3 regions of the Neorhizobium sp. LMR1-1-1.1 genome follow, and region 1 is predicted to be linked to each of the others. Evidence: riboswitches for the same ligand, from Rfam matches in the RefSeq annotation. Region 1 holds a riboswitch; each other region holds the start of a gene.
What was found. A riboswitch is a leader RNA that binds a small molecule or an ion and turns the genes downstream of it on or off. The one in region 1 is predicted to bind cobalamin.

Region 1 (6,651 bases):
TATTACCGCGTCTCGGACTTCTTGAAGCCGCCGCATCTCTACGAACCGCTGCATCGCAAGATTTACGAGGTTGCCGGCGACATCATCCGTATGGGCAAGACAGCCAACCCGATCACGCTGAAGACCTTTCTTCCGGCCGATGACAAGGTGGGTGACCTGACTGTTGCGCAGTATCTCGCACGTCTTGCCGCCGATGCCGTCTCTATCATCAATGCGGAAGACTACGGTCGGGCGATCTACGACCTGGCGCTTCGCCGGGCGCTGATCACCATTGGCGAAGATGTCGTCAACATCGCCTATGATGCGCCGCTCGACATGCCGCCGCAAAGCCAGATCGAGGATACCGAACGCCGTCTTTTCGAACTGGCGGAAACCGGCCGTTACGACGGCGGTTTCCAATCGTTCAACGACGCGGTGGCGATCGCCATCGACATGGCGGGGCAGGCATTCGAGCGCGACGGCCAGCTTTCCGGTATTTCTACCGGCATCATGTCGCTCGACGGCAAGATGGGCGGCTTGCAGCGCTCCGACTTGATCGTGCTCGCAGGACGCCCCGGTATGGGCAAGACCTCGCTTGCCACCAATATCGCCTACAACATCGCGGCCGCCTACGAGCAGGAAATCGCCCCCGATGGCTCGTTCAAGGCCAAGAATGGCGGTGTCGTCGGCTTCTACTCGCTCGAAATGTCGTCGGAACAGCTCGCCACCCGTATCATCTCCGAGCAGACGGAAGTTTCGTCGTCAAAGATCCGTCGCGGTGACATTACCGAGGCCGACTTCGAAAAGCTGGTCGCCTGCAGCCAAATGATGCAGAAGGTGCCGCTGTTTATCGACCAGACCGGTGGTATCTCGATCGCCCAGCTATCGGCGCGCGCCCGCCGCCTGAAGCGCCAGCGCGGCCTCGATTGCCTGGTGGTCGACTATATCCAGCTGATGACCGGTTCGGGCAAGTCGGGTGAAAACCGCGTGCAGGAAATCACCCAGATCACCACGGGTCTGAAGGCGCTCGGCAAGGAACTCAACGTGCCGATCATCGCGCTGTCACAGCTGTCGCGCGGTGTCGAAAGCCGTGAAGACAAACGCCCGCAGCTTTCCGACCTTCGCGAATCAGGCTCGATCGAGCAGGACGCCGACGTCGTGCTCTTCGTGTTCCGTGAGGAATATTATGTAAAGAACATGGAGCCCCGCGACTTGGCCGATCCGAAATACCCGGAATGGGAAGCACATATGGAGCGCGTCAAGGGTACGGCCGACGTCATCATCGCCAAGCAGCGTCACGGACCGACCGGCACGGTCAAGCTCGCCTTCCAGTCCGAATTCACGCGCTTTGCGGACCTCGCCGAGCCGAGCTTCACGCAATACGAAGAACCGTGATCGAACAGCCTCGCCGGCAGTACACCGGCGAGGCTGAGAGTCGCGGGCTAACTCAGGCCGCGTTGTAAAGCCGTCGCGTAACGAAGCCTGAACCGTTCAGAGCATTCAGGGTCTTGGCGATGGCAAGTACGGCCAGGTCCGCCAGCGGCTCGATCAGCACGACCGACATATAGGCAATACCGAACGTGCCGATCGCCACAAGATTTTCGCTTGCGAAACCGGCACCATAAAAGGCCCAGAAAGCCACCCAGGCGACGACACCGGCCTGATAGGCGGTCGATAGCTGGAGCGCCTGCCTATAGGTGAGATCGACATAGGCCGTGCCTGGCGAAATGATACGATCCGCCAGCGCTTTCACCGCAAACAACGGCACCAGCAGCGTCGTGACGTTCATTCCAAACTGCGGCAGGTCTGCCGGCGCGAAGAACATTCCCTGGATCATCAGACCGAGCGCCAGCCCGATTGCCGCCGGCGCTGCGCCGAACAGCAGAAACAGCGTCGAGCCGAGAATGAAATGGACCTCGGATACGCCGACTGCGTAATGCGGCAGAAGCTCAAAGAAAGAGAAGACAGCCGCTGCAGTAACTGCAGTGCGCGAGACCAAGGAGACAAGCCCCTGTTGCCGGATCGTGTCTCGCACCAGCTTCAACGTAAAAAGTCCCGCCCCTGCTGCAGTGGCATAGCTCAGAATGATTTTGGCCCCGTCTACGAGGCCCGGTTCGATATGCATGTGCGCTCCTGTCCGTCACACCCGACGGTCGTTGATTGATAAGATGCACACGGTCGGTCTCCTGACTCGCGGGTCGATGCCTTGTCGAACCTTCCCATGGCGCGAGGCCACAGTGGTGTTTCGCAAAGCTCGCCGCTCACAGTCGCGGGGGCGGTCGGGTTCAACAGATGCTGCCCTTATTCCCATGCGGTCAACGGATGTCGGCCGCACCATGTGCGGGAATGAGGTAGCAATTTCCCGCAGAGGCAGCAAACAACAGCAGCCGAAATCGCACCGATCTAGCGCTGTCATAGGGTCGCATGCAGCAAGACGGGATCATAGGTGTTGCTGCGTGCACTCCTGGGCCTTCAGCCATTTGCGAATGCGCGCTCTTGCATTGGCATAGGGCGATGCGGTGTTGAACTGGATCATGCGCCCCTTGGTCCATTTGCCGTACCAGCCTTTGCCGTAAAGCTCGTCATTTGACCGGTTGCTGATTGTCGAGACCAGCTGCTCCCTCACCGTCCTCAGTCGTTCCAACCGCTCGGGCCAGTCCAGTGCGTCATGGTCTGCGTAGAATTTTTGAGCAAGCGGCCCTAGTTCGTTCCACTTGAACCCGGTCTCCGGAAAATCGATCGCCTCACCCCGGTCATCCCGATCTAGCCATTTCAGCACCAGTTCGTTCCAGCCGATCAGGTATGCGACGAGATCCGCCGGGCTCATCATCGAGCCTGCCATGTGGCCCTGCATGGATGCCTCCCTCGCCCGGGGCCCTGGAACGCGGGCAAGATCGTCCCAAAGCCTGTTGAAGGTCGTGGAGACCGCCGCAAGAAGTTCCTGCCTGGAACCGGGTACAGCCATGGAGTGCCTTCGGATGCTGTTCAAATACAGCGTCTAAACTACGCCTCTATCCACGGGATATGAAGCCGTCCGGCTGTCGCAGCCGGGCACCGACCCTAGGATTGCTGCACAATTATTGTGGTGTCAAAAGCCTGTACGGAGAACCTTATTCTTTACCCGCGGCCTTTTTCCAGCCGGCAAAAAGGTTAGGATCGGCCACTCCGATTTTCAAAAGCATATTCAGTTGAGACCGCCATGACAGAACAGACCGATTTTGACAGCGACGAAACCTATCTGGATGATTTCGATATCGCGCCCGTGAGATTGACGGTCGATCTCGGCGCACTCGTCGACAACTGGAAGGAAATGGCACGCCGCTCTGGAAGGGCTTCAACCGCCGCAGTCGTCAAGGCGGATGCCTATGGTCTGGGGCTCGAGGACTGCGGTACGGCGCTCTATGAAGCCGGCGCACGGGATTTCTTCGTTGCCGCGGTGCAGGAAGGCGTAACCTTGCGCACCTATGCACCGGATGCCCGCATCTATGTGCTTTCCGGCATATGGCCGGGCCAGGAACGGATGTTTTACGAAAACGATCTGGTCCCGGTGATCATCTCCGAAGAACAGCTGGCCTTCTGGATGTCGGCCACGGCCGAACATGGCGACCATCCTTGTGCGCTGCATATCGATACCGGCTTCAACCGGCTTGGCCTTCCCGCGGAAGAAGCGATCGCCTTTGCCGAGGATGTCTCGCGGCCGGCAAGTTTCTCACCCGTTCTCGTTATGTCGCATCTTCACAGCGGCGATTCGCCAGCCTCGCCGCTCAACCGATCACAGCTTGAGTCTTTCCAACGGGTTGCGGCGGCTTTCGAAGGCGTTCCGACAAGTCTGTCTGCTTCCGCCGGCATCTTTCTCGGCCCCGAATACCATTTCGATCTCACCCGTCCTGGAATTGCCGCCTATGGCGGTGAAGCGGTCAACGGTATGCAGGCGCTGAAACCCGTGGCAAAGGCGGAAGCACGCATCATCCAGATCCGCGATGCGCCGTCCGGTTCGACCGTCAGCTACGGCGCCACCCATCAGCTCTCGCGCAACAGCAGGCTTGCCGTTGTGTCGGCCGGTTATGCCGACGGCTACCTGCGTTCGCTGTCCGGTTCCGGCGTACCGCTTCGGGCTGGCGGCGCACCCGGCGCCTTCGGCTTCATCGCCAACAGGCGCGTGCCCGTGATCGGCCGGGTCACGATGGATCTGACGATCTTCGACGTGACCGACGTACCCGAAAACGAAATCCGCACCGGTGACTATATCGAACTGTTCGGCCCGAACATCGCACTCGACGACACCGCACGCGCCGGCGGCACGATCGGTTACGAACTTCTGACCGCGCTCGGGCTGCGTTATGAACGGCGCTACATTTATCCGGACGATTGATATCACCGCCGTCTTGTCATCACCTGCCAGTTTCGCTTAAAAGGCCATTGGTTCCGCTTTTGTTCTTGCGGGTATCCGAGATATTGAAGGCGGCGATCAAATCTATGGCAAAAACCAAAACCCAATTCGTGTGCCAGAACTGCGGCACGGTGCATAGCCGCTGGGCCGGCAAGTGCGACGGCTGCGGCGAGTGGAACACGATCGTCGAGGAAGACCCGATGGGCGGCATCGGCGGCGGTCCCGGCAAGGCACCGAAGAAGGGCCGTGCCGTTGCGTTGACCACGCTGTCGGGCGAAACCGAACAGGCACCGCGTATCTTTACCGGCATTTCCGAACTCGACCGCGCCACCGGTGGCGGTTTCGTGCGTGGGTCTGCGGTGCTGATCGGCGGCGACCCCGGCATCGGCAAATCGACGCTGCTGATGCAGGCGGCAGCAGCACTTTCACGCCGCGGCCACCGGATCATCTATGTCTCGGGCGAAGAGGCGGTTGCCCAGGTGCGCCTGCGCGCCCAGCGCCTCGGTGCGGCGGATTCGGACGTGCTGCTTGCTGCGGAAACCAATGTGGAAGACATCCTTGCCACGATTTCCGAAGGCAAGCGCCCCGATCTGGTGATCATCGATTCCATCCAGACGCTGTGGAGCGATACGGCAGATTCGGCCCCCGGCACCGTCACCCAGGTGCGCACCGGCGTGCAGGCGATGATCCGCTTTGCAAAGCAGACGGGTGCCGCCATGGTTCTCGTCGGCCATGTGACGAAGGAAGGCCAGATCGCCGGTCCGCGCGTCGTCGAGCACATGGTCGATGCCGTGCTTTATTTCGAGGGCGATCGCGGCCATCACTATCGCATCCTTAGAACGGTAAAGAACCGTTTCGGGCCGACCGACGAAATCGGCGTGTTCGAAATGTCCGATAACGGCTTGCGCGATGTTTCCAACCCGTCCGAACTGTTTCTCGGCGAGCGCAATGCCAAATCTCCGGGTGCCGCCGTCTTTGCCGGCATGGAAGGCACACGACCGGTTCTGGTCGAGGTGCAGGCGCTTGTGGCAGCCACTTCGCTCGGCACGCCGCGCCGCGCCGTGGTCGGCTGGGACAGTTCGCGTCTGGCAATGATCCTTGCCGTGCTCGAAGCCCATTGCGGGGTCAGGCTCGGCCAGCACGATGTCTATCTCAATGTCGCCGGCGGTTACCGCATTTCGGAACCGGCAGCCGACATGGCGATTGCATCGGCGCTCGTTTCGTCGCTCGCCGGCGCAGCCCTGCCTGCCGATTGTGTTTTCTTCGGCGAAATCAGCCTTTCAGGCGCCGTACGCCCGGTGTCGCAGACATCCCAGCGCCTGAAGGAAGCGGAAAAACTCGGCTTTGCCGGTGCCATGCTGCCTGCCACCTCGGCGGAACTGCCGAAGAACGGCAGCGCCCGCTGGACGATGATCGAGGACCTTCCCGATCTTGTCGCCCGCATTGCCGGATCCGCCAAGAAACTGGGGAAAGGCCATGAAAATGCCGGAGAAGATGATTGATCTTCCGTTAATGAGTTGGCTGATGTAAGACACTGCGCCCAATGCTGGAATGCCGGGCGAAAATGCCGGTTCCTCCGGCAGGTGTGGAACGGCAGGTTCTGGAGTAGAGTTTACATGCCCATTACGATCTTCGACGGTATTGTCATCGGCGTCACCCTGTTTTCTGCGGTGCTTGCCATGGTCCGCGGCTTTTCCCGCGAAGTGCTGTCGATCGCCAGCTGGGCCGGCTCGGTTGCCGCCGCCTATTATCTTTATCCGCTGGCTGTGCCTTATGCGGAAAAATACACGTCCGATCACCGTATCGCGATTGCCGCCTCTGCAGGCGTGATCTTTCTGATCGCGCTGATCGTGATCTCCTTCATCACGTCGCGGATCGCCGATTTCATCATCGACAGCCGCATCGGCGCGCTCGACCGCACGCTCGGCTTCCTTTTCGGCGCTGCCCGCGGCATCCTGCTGCTCGTCATCGCAACGGCCTTCTGGAACTGGCTGGTGCCGGTCAAGGCGCAGCCGACCTGGGTGGTGGACGCCAAGTCGAAGCCTTTCCTCGATACGCTTGTCGGCCGTCTTGAAGCCGTATTGCCCGAGGATATCGAGCCGCAGATCCGCGCGCGCATCACCGGCAAGGAAGAAGCGCCGGCGGATGTTCAGCCCGGCCAGGAACTGCCGCCGGTGGGCGACGCACCTGCTACAAATAATTGACGCTGTGTTGCGCTTGATGCAACGCAATTCGTCACCATTTGTGGTATGACTTGAATTCAGGTAGAGAGCGGGCTCGCA
Region 2 (6,651 bases), on a different contig from region 1:
TGCGGCCCCCAAATCCGTCGCCCTTCGTCAGGCGGGTGCCGAACTGGTTGAAGGATCATTTGCCGATCTCGATACATTTCGCGCCGGGATGGACAGTGCCCATGGCGTGTTCAGCGTATTGCCGGCCAACCTGTCAGAGACCGAAGAGGTACGGATAGGGTGCGGGATCGCCGATCTTGCGGCCGAAAGCGGCGTCGCGCATCTCGTCTATTCCTCGGGCGCCAGTTCCGGCGACACACCTACCGGGATCGCCCGTTTCGACGCCAAGCCGCGGATCGAGGCGCATATCCGCCGGCTGCCGGTCACCGCAACCATAATCAGACCGATGATATTCATGGATATGCTGATCAACCCGGCATTCGGCCTTTCAGAAGGCCGGTATACATTCTTCCTCAGGCCGGACCAGTCGATGCAACTGATTGCCGTGGAAGACATCGGGAAATTCGTCGCCGCGATCTTTGCCGATGGCATACGGTTCAGCGGACGGACGATTAAGATCGCGAGCGATACGGTTACAGGGCGCCAGCTGGGGGAAATCTTCAGCGAGGCCGCCGGTCGTCCGGTCATCTATTCCCGCTTTGCCGCTGAAGTCCTGGCCGCCGATAGCGATCTTGGTCAGCTTGCGGCGATCCTGGATAACGGCCCGCTGGCGGATCACGTGGACCTTGCTGCGATGCGCGAGATCAACCCCGAGATCATTTCCTTTCGGGCCTGGCTTGCGACCCAAGGACACCAAGCCTTCGACGCCTTAATCGGGAGTGATCGTACGTCCCACTCAGCGTAAAAACAGGCTCCTCCGCAAACTGACGGCACATTGCGGAGGAGCGCTCAGTATCACGCCACCGCGTAAAGCGTGCTGTCCTTGCCCTGCAGGCGATCGATCATGAAGTTCGAATACCACTCAACGAACTGCATCACACCGCCTTCATGCGCCTCGGAATAAGGGCCGGGTTCATAGGCGGGAGAGCGGATGCCGAAGGCGTTTTCCTCGACGATCTGCCTGTCCTGGTGGTTGGTCATGTTCCATACATGGGTCAGCTGCTCGACATCGTAATCGACGCCTTCCACCGCATCCTTGTGGACCAGCCATGTGGTGGTGACCGCCGTCTCTTCCGGCCCGACGGGGATGACTCGGAAAGAGATCGCGTGGTCGACCAGCATATGGTTCCAGGTGGTGGGATAATGGAACAGAAGCATCGTGCCGATATGGGAAATCGTCACGTCGTCGGAGAGCGACCGTTGAACTGCGGGCCGGCCGTTCATCGTGTAGCTTTCGGCATCCTCGATCAGCGGCATGCGCGCCACGCGGAACTGGCCGTCCGGCGACATGTTGAACGTGCTCGGCAGGCCGGCCGCTTCACAGCGGCTCCAGTGTTCGGAAATGAACGGATCGTCGCCGGCGCCCTGCACACCGGTCGCAGTCGGCGCTTCCGGGTAGGTGCGGCAGAGTTCCGGATGGTTACCGGCGCAGTGATAACACTCGCGATTGTTTTCCCAGACGAGCTTCCAGTTGCCCTTTTCGATGATCGTGTTCTGGGCGGCAACCTTCGTTTCGGGCAGGCGATGCGGCGCCATGTAAGGCTCGACCGTTGCGCGAACCGGAGCAAAATCCGGGGCTTCCTTTGCGAGGCAGATAAAGATGTAGCCGGCAACCACCTGGCAGTGGACGGGTTTCAATCCAAACTGCTTCTTGTCGAAATTATCGCCCATATGACGGGCCGACATCAGCGAGCCGTCATGCTGGTAGGTCCACTGGTGATAGGGACAGACGAGGCGGGTCGCAGAACCCGTTTCCTTGGTGCAGACGCGGTGGCCACGATGGCGGCAGGTATTGTGATAGGCGCGGATATCACCCTCGCGCGTGCGGATGACGAGAACCGGATAGTCGCCAACCTGCAGGGTAAAATACATGCCCGCCTTGTTGATCTGGCAATCGTGGCCGGCAAACAACCAGTCGCGATACCAGATCATCTCAAGATCGAGCTTGTAATAATCGGGATCGATATAAAAGGGCTGTTCCAGGCTGAAACCTTCGCGGCGGTTCTTCAGCTGCCGCAGAACCTGATTGTGAATGTCCATATGCTTCCTCGCAATACAAGCAAGCTTCAGGGCATGGACAAGCCGGCAACAATCAATGCAGCCAATTCCCGTCCCGTGCGCCCTCCGCGACCGGTGTCATCAAGCTCAGGCTGGTTTCCGGGCTGAGGAGTTGTCCCAAAAGGACTGCATGGCACCTTCCCGGTCGGCCGTTCGGCTCTGTCCCAGTGGCCGGGGTCGCCCCCTACCATGCCTTAAACTCCACCACCGTTGCGGGGGCAGCGCCGGATAGATCTCGTCGACCCGCCGGCTTCCCAATTTTCCGCTTCCCCTAGCGAGGCGGCACCTTGAGCTTTGTCATATTTAAGCGGGACGCCGGCCTGTCGCATAGACGACATTGCGACATCGGCCACTGCATTGGCGACGATCGCGCAATAGCATCCGATTGCGGGAGAAACCAACTGTTAAGGTCTTGCTAATAGTGTTCTTGAAAATTCATTGGGAAGAGCCGCCACCATGCCAGGACAGCTCCGTTATTACGAAGTCAACAGGCCCAGGCCCTTGATGATGCCGCCAAGCAGCGGCAATGCCCATACGGAATTCCTGCGAACCGGCAGAATTCCACGCTCCCGCCCTGTCTGGGTTCCCGACGAACGTCGCTATCTCACCCATGACGAAGTGGCTGAAAAGACAGGCAAGAAGCTCGAAACGGCCGGCGAAACCACGCATAAGCGGCTGAACAGCTTTCACCGGTCTATCCACCTGCCGAAGATCATCTTTCACCGCACGTTGGAGGGTAGCCCGCATCTGGGCTATTGCCATGTGACCGCAGCACGTACCTTCTTTTCGCAGGATGCGATGGTCAGCTGGTCATTCTACATCGCCAACTTCTCTTCCGAGATCGGCGGCGACGAGGTGTTTTTCGCCCGAATCAATCCACGGAATTCCCGCATGTATTTCGCCGTCGCGGTGGAAGGCGAAGCAGGCGAACAGGCGCGGATCGACCGGACATGGCGCAAGAACGGGCTTCTGTTCCAGACCAACAGCCCGCGCGAGGCGATGCGCAACGTTCTGATGCTCGGCGCGCCCAGTGCCGCAGTGCGCGAAATCATCAAAAGGCTTTAAAGCACGGGCACTCCGCTGTATTGACAGCGGCATGACAGCCGAAATCATAAACATCACCCATGAGCCCCAGCGCGCCATCAGCGAGGCAAGCCGCGTGCTCAATGACGGTTTTCCCGTCGCCATTCCGACCGAAACGGTCTACGGCCTTGCCGCGGATGCGACGCGCGCCGATGCGATCTCGCACATCTACGAGACCAAGGGGCGTCCGCAGTTCAATCCGCTCATCTGCCATGTCTGCGATATCGAGATGGCCGAGCGGTACGCGGTGTTCGATCCGGCGTCGAGAAAGTTGGCCGAAACCTTCTGGCCCGGTCCGCTGACCATTGTCCTGCCGCTCAGGAAAGACAGCACCATCCATCCGCTGGCAACCGCGGGGCTGGAAACGGTCGGGCTTCGCTGCCCGGAAGGTTTTGCCAACGACCTGATCCGCGATTTCGGCCGGCCGCTTGCGGCACCAAGCGCCAACACGTCCGGCAAGATCAGCCCGACCTCGGCACGCCATGTGATGGACGACCTCGGCGACAAGCTTCAACTGATCATCGACGGCGGCTCTTCGCCAGTCGGCGTCGAGTCGACGATCATCCGCGTCGATCCCGAAACCGGCGCGATCCTGCTTCTGAGGCCCGGTGGTCTTGCGGCCATGCATATCGCCGATGTTGCCGGGCGTGACCTTGAGCGTCGCTCAGGCCCTGCCGCGATCATCGAGGCGCCGGGCATGCTCGCCTCGCATTATGCGCCGGGCGCTACCGTGCGTCTCGACGCGACGGCAATCGAACCGGGCGAAGCGCTGATCCGTTTCGGTGGCCAGCCGGTTGCTGGTGCGGAAAAGGCTGCGATCGATCTCGACCTCAGCCCATCGGCCGACCTTGCGCAGGCGGCGGCCAACCTGTTCGAATACCTGAAGCGCGCGGATGCCAGCGGTGCCTCAAGCATCGCGGTTGCGCCGATCCCGAACGAGGGACTGGGCGAAGCGATCAATGACAGGCTTGGACGGGCAGCCGCACCACGCGACGGAGAGGAATGAAAATGGACAATGCAGCAGGCGAGAGCGCAAAGGCCGGTTCAGAGATGGCTTCGGGACTGATCGACCGTTTTGCCGCGATTGTCGGAGATGCCAATGTGATCCGCGATGCGGCAGGCCTTGCCCCGCATCTGGTGGAGGATCGTGGTCTCTACAAGGGTTCCTCGCCGCTGCTTCTGAAGCCTGCCTCGACGCAAGAGGTCTCGGCGATCCTGAAACTCGCCAGCGAAACCGGCACCGCCATCGTGCCGCAGACCGGCAATACCGGTCTTGTCGGCGGACAGACACCACGCGCCGGCGGCAATGACGTCATCATATCGCTTGCCCGGATGAACCGCATCCGCGACGTCGATCCGGTGGCCAATGTGCTGGTTGCCGATGGCGGCGCGATCCTTGCCGATGTGCAGAAGGCGGCGGAAGAGGTGAACCGGCTGTTTCCGCTTTCGCTCGGGTCGGAAGGCTCCTGCCGCATCGGCGGCAATCTTTCCACCAATGCAGGGGGGACGGCTGTGCTTGCCTATGGCAACATGCGCCAGCTCTGCCTCGGGCTGGAAGTCGTGCTTCCGACCGGCGAGATCTGGGATGGCTTGCGTCGTCTGAAGAAGGACAATACCGGCTACGACCTGCGCGATCTCTTCATCGGCGCGGAAGGCACGCTCGGCATCATTACCGGCGCGGTGCTGAAACTCTTTCCCCGCCCGGTCGGCCATCAGGTGGCGCTTGCCGGTGTCGCCTCGACCGAAGACGCGCTCGCGCTGTTCGACAAGGCCTCGACGCTGTGCGGCATGGCGCTCACCGGTTTCGAGCTGATGCCGCGGATCGGCATCGAGTTCACCTCGCGCCATATCGAGGGCGTGCGCGATCCGCTGTCGGAACCGCATCCGTGGTATGTGCTGATCGACATCTCGACCTCGGATTCAGCCGAAACTGCCGAAGTCATGGTCCATTCGCTGCTGGAGCAGGGTTTCGAGGCCGGCCTGGTGCGCGATGCGGTGATCGCAAGCTCGGTTGCGCAGCAGAAGGCACTGTGGACGATGCGCGAAAGCATGTCGGGCGCTCAGAAGCCGGAAGGCGGATCGATCAAGCACGACGTGTCGGTGCCGGTGTCGAAGATCCCGCAGTTCATGGCCGAGGCCGAAAAGGCGGTTCTGGCGGCCATGCCTGGCGCCCGCGTCTGCGCCTTCGGCCATATGGGCGACGGCAATATCCACTACAACATCTCCCAGCCCGTTGGCGCCGACAAGCAGGCGTTTCTCGACCGCTGGCGCGAGATCAACGAGATCGTCCATACGATCGTGCTCCAAGCGGGAGGATCGATTTCCGCCGAGCATGGCATCGGCCAGTTGAAGCGTGACGAGCTTGCGCATATCCGCTCGCCGATCGAGATGGAACTGATGGCCCGGATCAAGAACTCCTTCGATCCGGTCGGCATCATGAACCCGGGCAAGGTGATCATCGCCCCATGAGCCATATCCGGAAAACCACGATCCGCATCGATTTCGATATCGGCGTCAGGCTCGGGCCGGGAAAGGCACAACTGCTAGAACTGATCGAGGAACACGGTTCCATCCGCGCCGCCGGAGCTTCGATCGGCATGTCCTACCGGCGCGCATGGCTGCTTTCGGACGAGATTAACCGGATGTTCCGCGAACCTTCGATCTTTACCCGCCATGGTGGAAAAAGCGGCGGTGGGGCCGGCCTTACCGAGTTCGGCCGGGAGCTTCTTTCACGCTATCGACGGATGGAAGCCGCCATGCTCAAAGCCGCCGACGAGGATCTGGCGTGGCTGTCGTCCAATATCGACGCGGCCTTCACACCCTTCTCCAAAAAAGACGACAGCTGATTTTTGTCCCAGGCTTTCGGCCTGCATAATCGGCGATCCGGACGGTTTTCCACAGACCCGAAAACGCGATCGCAAGGGCGTGTCTCACGGCGATACGCCTTCAATCCAAGCTGACGCGTTCACCCTTCAGAAACCGCGATAATTGCGGCATTCGGTAACCATCCACCAAGGCAAACTTTCCTTAACCGCGATTTTTAAGGGGTTTTCGCAACCCCGCCGCCTAATGTGAGCCCATCAGAGGACAAAAGTCCCGCAGAGAAACGAATACGGGAAACCGGAAGCGGCTCTCAGGTAAAACAAGGGTAGCATAAAGCGATGAGCAAAACCGTTCTGAAGCCCGATTGGGCAGGGTCGACATTGAGGCTCGATCCGTCTCGTTTTCCGCAGCAGATTACCTATTCGCTGCGCGAGACCTCAGGAGATGTCACGATCACCATCGACGAGCGCGGCGCCGTGCTGCGCAAGATCCTTCCGGGTAGCGGTCTGCCGCTGTCCTTCGCCCTGCCGGCGCGCGCGTTCAAGGGTGTCGCCGCCCGTGCGATCGACCATGGCGACGGTGAAGTCACCGTCACGCTCGAACTCCATCACGACGATCCTGATCTCTGCATCCCGCTTCTCGTCGCGC
Region 3 (6,651 bases), on a different contig from region 1:
AACTGCACGATACCGACACGACGGTTGTTGCCGAGCATGCGTAGCGCAAGCCCGAAGGCCGCCGTCGACTTGCCCTTGCCGGGACCGGTATGGACGATGAGAAGACCCTTTTCCAGGGTCTTCTCGGCGACTTCTGCATCCTGAACCGCCTTGCGGTTCGCCATCTTGGCGCGATGACGCTCCTCGGCGGTTTCATCGATATTTTTCAACGCGCTGCAAGCTCCCTTTCGGTTACCGGAGAAACTTGTTCTCCGCTGCGGAACTTCTGCCTTAGCACAGCAGCGGCAACACCGAGAACCGCCCAGAAGATCAGATTTGTGGCATAAACGGCGTTGACGAACCGGGCATGGAGTTCGACAGGCACCGCCGTTTCATGGCTTGGCGGAAGCGGCGCGCCAACCAGATGCGGCGCAACGAGAAGCACGATCGCCAGAGCCGCCAGCAAGGCGGAACGGGTATAGGCAAGAAGACCGAGGCCGGCAGCGGTGCAGATAGCGGTCGAGACCCACCAGAGCTGACGCGGACCGAGTTCGGCGGCAGGCATGCCCGGAAGTTCCGGTGGCAGGCCGAGACCCGGCGCAAGGCTGACGGTGAGGAAGCCGGCAATGCCGAACATCAAACCGCCGCGCCAGCCGCCAAAGCCGCCGAGCGCTTCGGCAAATGCTATTGCGACGAGCGCAAAACCGATGGCGGCGAGCACATCGGCCGAAGCGGTATAGATGAAACGCTCGAAACCATCGGCAGGCGCCCACGCTTCTTCGTCATGATGGTGATCGGCGGCAGCTGGTTGGGCCGCACCGATGGCAGGCGCTGCGTCATGCGAATGGCTGTGTCCGGCCTCTTCGCCACCGGCATTTTCAAAAGTTTCCGCCTGCAGGATCAGCGGCACGGTGGAAAAACTCTGCATCACGGTCATCAGCAGGCCGGACAATAACCCGGCGACCACCGCCGCAAGGACGATGTTACGAAACAACGACATTTTGAAATTCCTCTTAGTGGCAGGGGAAGGCCAGCGAATGGCGCGTATCGTGAGCGGCGTTATGTACGACTTCCAGATGCGAAAAGCCGACGAAACCGACCATGAACAGGCCAAGAAGGGCCGACATGCCGAGAGGAATGATTTTTGATGCGGAAACGCTGGCTGCGGCTGCAGCAGAATTCGTAACCATGGACTTCGTCTTTCTGCCCTCCACCCGAGGGCTGTTACCATTGCCGAATGTCTCTGGCAGGTCTCCTGGCTCGCGGATCGGGCGCCTTCACCCGCCTTCCCAGTTCAATCCGTAAAGGGATTGCTCCAGTGGCTTGACGACCGGATGGCCGTTTTGGGCAAAGGCTTTCCGCTTACAGTTGCGGGGGCAGCCGCGGGTTTGACGAAAGATCGTCGCACCGCATTCCCTTGAGTAACCCTTCCGGGCACCAAAGACAGATCCACTATAGTCAATTCGGTTCTATCGGCAATCGCCTTTGCGACATTGACAGTTTGACCGCGGAACGCTTACTTGAGCGCCACGACGGTCCCTTGCCGGCAACGGCAGGGGCTAAGAGAGAATGCGGTGCGGACCGATAAAACGTCCAATGCCGCGGCTGCCCCCGCAACTGTGTGCGGCGAGCCATCACGCCAGAGACGCCACTGGAGAGGTCCGGCCATGGACCCTTCTGGGAAGGCAGGCGGATGGTGACGACCCGCGAGCCAGGAGACCTGCCGTTTGAAAATCGTGCTTTTCCGGGCGGGGTGCTCCGGCAAAGGCTTCAATCATCGCTGCAGGATGGCTTGGCTTTCCTGTTCCGCACCCCGACTTGAGTAACCCGGCGGTAGTGCGGCCTGATGACAGATGATGCGCGAAAAGACGAAACCGGAACGACCGTCGGCGGCAATGCCGGCAACGTCGACGTGACGATCTTCGTCTGCACCAATTGCCGCGAGGCGACGGACAGCGAGGCCCGCCCCGGTATCGGCCTGATCGAAGCGCTGAAACTGGCAGCTGAGGGCAAGCCCCTTACCGTCAAGCCGGTCACCTGCCTTGCCAATTGCGATAAGAGCCCGAGTGCGGCCTTCAACCACCGTTCCGGCTGGTCCTATGTCTTTGGCCACCTCTCCACCGAAAATGCCGACGACATCGTCACCGGCGCGATGATGCTGGCCGAAGACGAGCGCGGTTTCCTGCCCCTTCGCGGCCGCCCGATGTGCCTTCGTGGAAAAGGCATGACGGCCCGTATCCCACCCTTTCATCACCACGAGGACATGCCTTCATGAGCGAAAACTTCGCCCCTAAGTTCGATAAGGTTCCCTGCACCGTCGTTACCGGCTTTCTCGGCGCCGGCAAGACCACGCTGATCCGCAACCTGATCGAAAAGCTGGACGGCAAGCGGCTGGCGATCATCGTCAACGAATTCGGCGATGTCGGCATCGATGGCGAGGTGCTGAAAGGCTGCGGCATCGAGAGCTGCCCGAACGACAACATCATCGAACTGGCCAATGGCTGTATCTGCTGCACGGTGGCAGACGATTTCGTGCCGGCGATCGACCAGATTCTCGCCCGCGAGCCGCGCGTTGACCATATCCTGATCGAGACTTCCGGTCTTGCTCTGCCGAAGCCGCTCGTACAGGCGTTTCAGTGGCCGGCCGTGAAGGCGCGTGTGACAGTAGATGCCGTGATTGCGGTCGTTGATGGTGTAGCACTGGCCGAAGGCCGCGTTGCCGATGACCACGATGCGCTCGAAGCCCAGCGCCAGACCGATAGCTCGATCGATCATGACGATCCGGTCGAAGAAGTGTTCGAGGACCAAGTCGCCTGTGCCGACATGATCGTGCTGACCAAGACCGACCTTCTCGATCAGGCTTCGCTTGCAGCCGCCAAGGGCCGAGTTCAGGCGCATCTGCCGCGTGCCGTGAGAATCGTACCGGCTGCAAATGGTGCGGTTGATCCCAGCGTTCTGATCGGCCTTGGCCTTGCCGTCGAGGACGATATCGAGAACCGCAAGACCCATCATGACGACGAACTCGACCACGACCACGACGATTTCGACAGTTTCGTTATTGATCTGGCCTCGGTAACCGACCCCGAAGCGCTGGCTGCCCGTATTTCGGCGACCGCGGAAGCGGAAAACGTGCTGCGCATAAAGGGCTTTGTCGACGTCGCGAACAAGCCGATGCGCCTGCAGGTTCAGGCGGTAGGATCGCGCGTGAACCACTATTTCGACCGCGCCTGGGCACCTGGCGAAAACCGCCAGAGCCGCCTCGTCGTGATCGGCGAAAAAGGCATCGACCGCGCCGCGATCGAAAAAATGCTGGCGGCATAAGAGCCACCGGCCGAGGAAAAGGATGCACATACTCGCCACCACATCGTCGTCGCTCGACGACCTTATAGAACCGGTAGACCTCAACCAGTCACCGGCCGATGTGGTGGTTCTGTCCTTTTCCGGCAGCGATCTGAACGGGATTGCGGCGGCTTGGGAGGCGGTTGACCGTGGCGCGTGGAATACGGCTGAGGCTCGTGGCCTTGATACCCCCCTCTTGCCTGCCAGCCATCTCCCCCAGAAGGGGGGAGATCAGCAAGACGTAGCAACACCGCTAAATCCTCAACAATTGAATAGGGCGGAACCTCGCCGCGAGTCGATCTCCCCTCCTGCGAGGGAGATGCCCGGTAGGGCAGAGGGGGGTAAAGCCTCGGGCAACACCAACAGCCCGTCGCTCGCCCTCACCAACCTCTCCGACCTGCGCCATCCGATGTCCGTCGACCTGTGGCTGGAAAAGACGGCGGCTCACGCAAAGGTCATCCTCGTGCGCATTCTCGGCGGTTACGACCGCTGGGCCTATGGCGTCGAGGAACTGTCGCGGCTGGCGAAACGCCGGAAGATAGCGCTCGCCATGCTGCCCGGCGAATGCAGCATGCGCGACGAGCGGCTGGCCGCCGCCTCGACGGTTTCCGAGGCAAATCTTACCGGCATTCTCGCCTGCTTTCGCGAGGGCGGACCGGACAATATGCGGCTTCTGGTGCAGCGACTGGGAGCATTGGCAAGCGGCGGGGCGGATGAGATTCCGCCTGCAATTGCGATGCCGAAGGCCGGTTTTTATCGCCCTGGGAAAGGGATCGTTGACCGACGAGACCTTATGGCCGGATTTTCACCGGATGCGCCGCGCCTGCCGATCCTGTTCTACCGGTCCATGCTGCTCGCCAATGACGCTGCACCGATCGATGCACTCTTTGAAGCGCTCGCCGCGCGCGGCTTCGCCCCCGTGCCGCTCTTTGTCAGCGGCCTGAAGGATGCCGAGGCGATAACCTTTATCGAACAGGCGGTAACCGAGCTTCAGCCCGCCGCGATCCTGACGACCACCGCTTTTGCCAGCGGCACCGACGACAGCAACGAGACGATTTTCGATAGGTCAGGCATTCCGGTCTTCCAGATCGTTGTCGCGACCACCCGTCGCGAAGGCTGGATCGAGGGTCTGCGCGGCTTGAACCCCGCCGACCTTGCCATGCATGTCGTCCTGCCGGAACTCGATGGCCGCATTCTGGCCGGTGTGATCTCCTTCAAGCAGGGCAGTGGATCAGCGGAACTCGTCAACGGCCCCGAGCCGGATCGCGTCGACCAGGTGACCGAGCGGATCGCAGCCTTCCTGCGGATGAAGATGACGATCCGCTCTGAGCGAAAAATCGTCATCCTGATGCCGGATTATCCGAGCGCGCCGGGCCGCACCGGTTACGCCGTCGGGCTGGATGTGCCGCAAAGCGTGCTTGCCATGCTGCGCGAAGTCTCGCTAGCCGGCTATTCGGTTGCCGATATTCCCGACACGCCCCGCGACCTCCTTGATCGTCTTAATCGGAAAACTGGCTCCTTGCCGCTTCGCGACTACGTCGCAGCACCAGGTGCCAGCGAAGCATGGGGCCAGGCGAAAGACGACGCGGATCTGGAAGATGGTGCATACCGCTTCCGCGCCGCAGAGTTTGGCAATGTCACCGTGGCGCTGGCGCCGGATCGCGGTCGCAGCGCCGATCGCCGCGCCGACTATCACAGCCCTGACCTGCCGCCCCGCCATGCGCTGATCGCCTTCGGCCAATGGATGCGCCACGCCCTTGGCGCTCATGCGATCGTGCATGTCGGCGCACATGGCACGCTCGAATGGCTCCCGGGCAAGACGGTGGCGCTGTCGAAAGATTGTTTTCCGGAACTGGTGACTGGTGGCCTGCCGGTGATCTATCCCTTTATCGTCTCCAATCCCGGCGAGGCAGCCGTTGCCAAAAGGCGGATTTCCGCTGTCACCATCGGCCACCTGCCCCCGGTTCTGACCGGCGCCGGTCTTTCGGACGATGAGAAGAAGCTTGAACTGCTGGTCGACGAATATGCCCAGGCCGATGGCCTCGACCGCCGCCGCCGTGACCGGCTGGCAAAACTGATCGTCGATGCGGCCCGAGACACGACGATTGCCACCGATGCCGGCGTTTCCCGCGACGACGACCCGGATACCGCGCTTGCCCGGATCGATGCGTTTCTTTGCGATCTCAAGGACTTTGCGATCAAGGACGGCCAGCATGTTTTCGGCGAAGTGGCCAAGGCCGACGATGATCCGCTGCGGATTGCCAGTGCCGGGACGGAAAAGCAGGCTCTGCTGGATGCGCTGGATGGCAGGCATATCCGCCCCGGCCCTTCCGGTGCGCCAGCCCGCGGCCGCCGGGATGTGATGCCGACCGGGCGGAACCTCTTTGCCAGCGATCCGCGCACCCTGCCGACGCCAACCGCGTTCGAACTGGGCAAACGCGCCGCCGACGAAATTCTGCGGCGTTATCTTCAGGACCATGGCGACTGGCCGAAAAACCTCGTTTTCGATCTCTGGGGCAGTGCTTCGCTTAGAAGCGGCGGCGAGGAAGTGGCGCAGGTTCTGGCACTGATGGGCGCAAGGCCGGTTCAGGATATAGTGACCGGCCGTGTCACCGGCATCGAGGTTCTGCCTCCGGCGCAGCTTGGCCGTCCGCGCGTGGACGTGACGCTCCGGATTTCCGGCCTGTTCCGTGACATGTTCCCGGCGCTGATCGCCCTGCTCAATGCCGCCATGCGGGCGATTGCCGCGCGCGAAGAAGCACCGGGAGACAACCCGCTGGCCGAAGAAGCCCAGAAAACAGGCGCGGTTCCGCCGCGCATTTTCGGCTCGGCGCCCGGCACCTACGGCTCCGGCATCGAGGAAAAACTTGCCGATGGATCGTGGGGCGAGCGGGAAGAGCTGGGGCGCATCTATCTCGACGCCACCAGCCATGCTTTCGGCGGTGCCGACGGTATGGCGAGTCATGTGCCCGGCGAATTTGCCGGACGGATCGGCAATGCTGACCTACTCGTCCATACCGGCGACGATCCCGGCCGCGATCTTCTGGACGGTTCGGCCGACGTTGCCTTTATCGGCGGTTTTTCCGCAGCGGTGGCAGCGCTTGGCGGCAAGGCGGACGTGATTGCGCTCGATACGACCGATCCCGCAAAACCGAAAGCACGCTCGATTTCCGAAGCCGTCACACGGGTTGTCCGTGCGCGGGCCATCAATCCGCGCTTCATCGCCGGCCAGATGCGCCACGGCCCACGCGGCGCGGCAGAACTGGTGGAAACGGTCGACCGACTGATCGGCTTTGCCGAAACGACCCACGCCATTCCTCAATCCTTGATCGA

Region 2: another riboswitch for cobalamin. It lies ahead of MRBLMR1_RS16680 (aromatic ring-hydroxylating oxygenase subunit alpha); the one in region 1 lies ahead of MRBLMR1_RS23845 (energy-coupling factor ABC transporter permease).
Region 3: another riboswitch for cobalamin. It lies ahead of MRBLMR1_RS29000 (DUF1636 domain-containing protein); the one in region 1 lies ahead of MRBLMR1_RS23845 (energy-coupling factor ABC transporter permease).

Annotation. Positions count from the first base shown of each region.
Region 1 covers NZ_JBEGHE010000047.1:119,145-125,795, reverse strand. Annotated here, with positions in the region: gene MRBLMR1_RS23850 (replicative DNA helicase) at 1-1,374, shown strand, start outside; gene MRBLMR1_RS23845 (energy-coupling factor ABC transporter permease) at 1,427-2,104, opposite strand; cobalamin riboswitch at 2,139-2,333, opposite strand; gene MRBLMR1_RS23840 (ClbS/DfsB family four-helix bundle protein) at 2,420-2,944, opposite strand; gene alr (alanine racemase) at 3,179-4,351, shown strand; gene radA (DNA repair protein RadA) at 4,456-5,871, shown strand; gene MRBLMR1_RS23825 (CvpA family protein) at 5,986-6,573, shown strand.
Region 2 covers NZ_JBEGHE010000025.1:735,874-742,524, reverse strand. Annotated here, with positions in the region: gene MRBLMR1_RS16685 (NmrA/HSCARG family protein) at 1-784, shown strand, start outside; gene MRBLMR1_RS16680 (aromatic ring-hydroxylating oxygenase subunit alpha) at 835-2,079, opposite strand; cobalamin riboswitch at 2,171-2,403, opposite strand; gene MRBLMR1_RS16675 (DUF6656 family protein) at 2,554-3,162, shown strand; gene MRBLMR1_RS16670 (L-threonylcarbamoyladenylate synthase) at 3,194-4,186, shown strand; gene MRBLMR1_RS16665 (FAD-binding oxidoreductase) at 4,189-5,649, shown strand; gene MRBLMR1_RS16660 (winged helix-turn-helix domain-containing protein) at 5,646-6,026, shown strand; gene MRBLMR1_RS16655 (DUF6101 family protein) at 6,342-6,651, shown strand, end outside.
Region 3 covers NZ_JBEGHE010000080.1:159,810-166,460, reverse strand. Annotated here, with positions in the region: gene cobO (cob(I)yrinic acid a,c-diamide adenosyltransferase) at 1-209, opposite strand, end outside; gene MRBLMR1_RS29010 (CbtA family protein) at 206-979, opposite strand; gene MRBLMR1_RS29005 (CbtB domain-containing protein) at 993-1,169, opposite strand; cobalamin riboswitch at 1,208-1,436, opposite strand; cobalamin riboswitch at 1,496-1,721, shown strand; gene MRBLMR1_RS29000 (DUF1636 domain-containing protein) at 1,826-2,254, shown strand; gene cobW (cobalamin biosynthesis protein CobW) at 2,251-3,300, shown strand; gene cobN (cobaltochelatase subunit CobN) at 3,323-6,651, shown strand, end outside.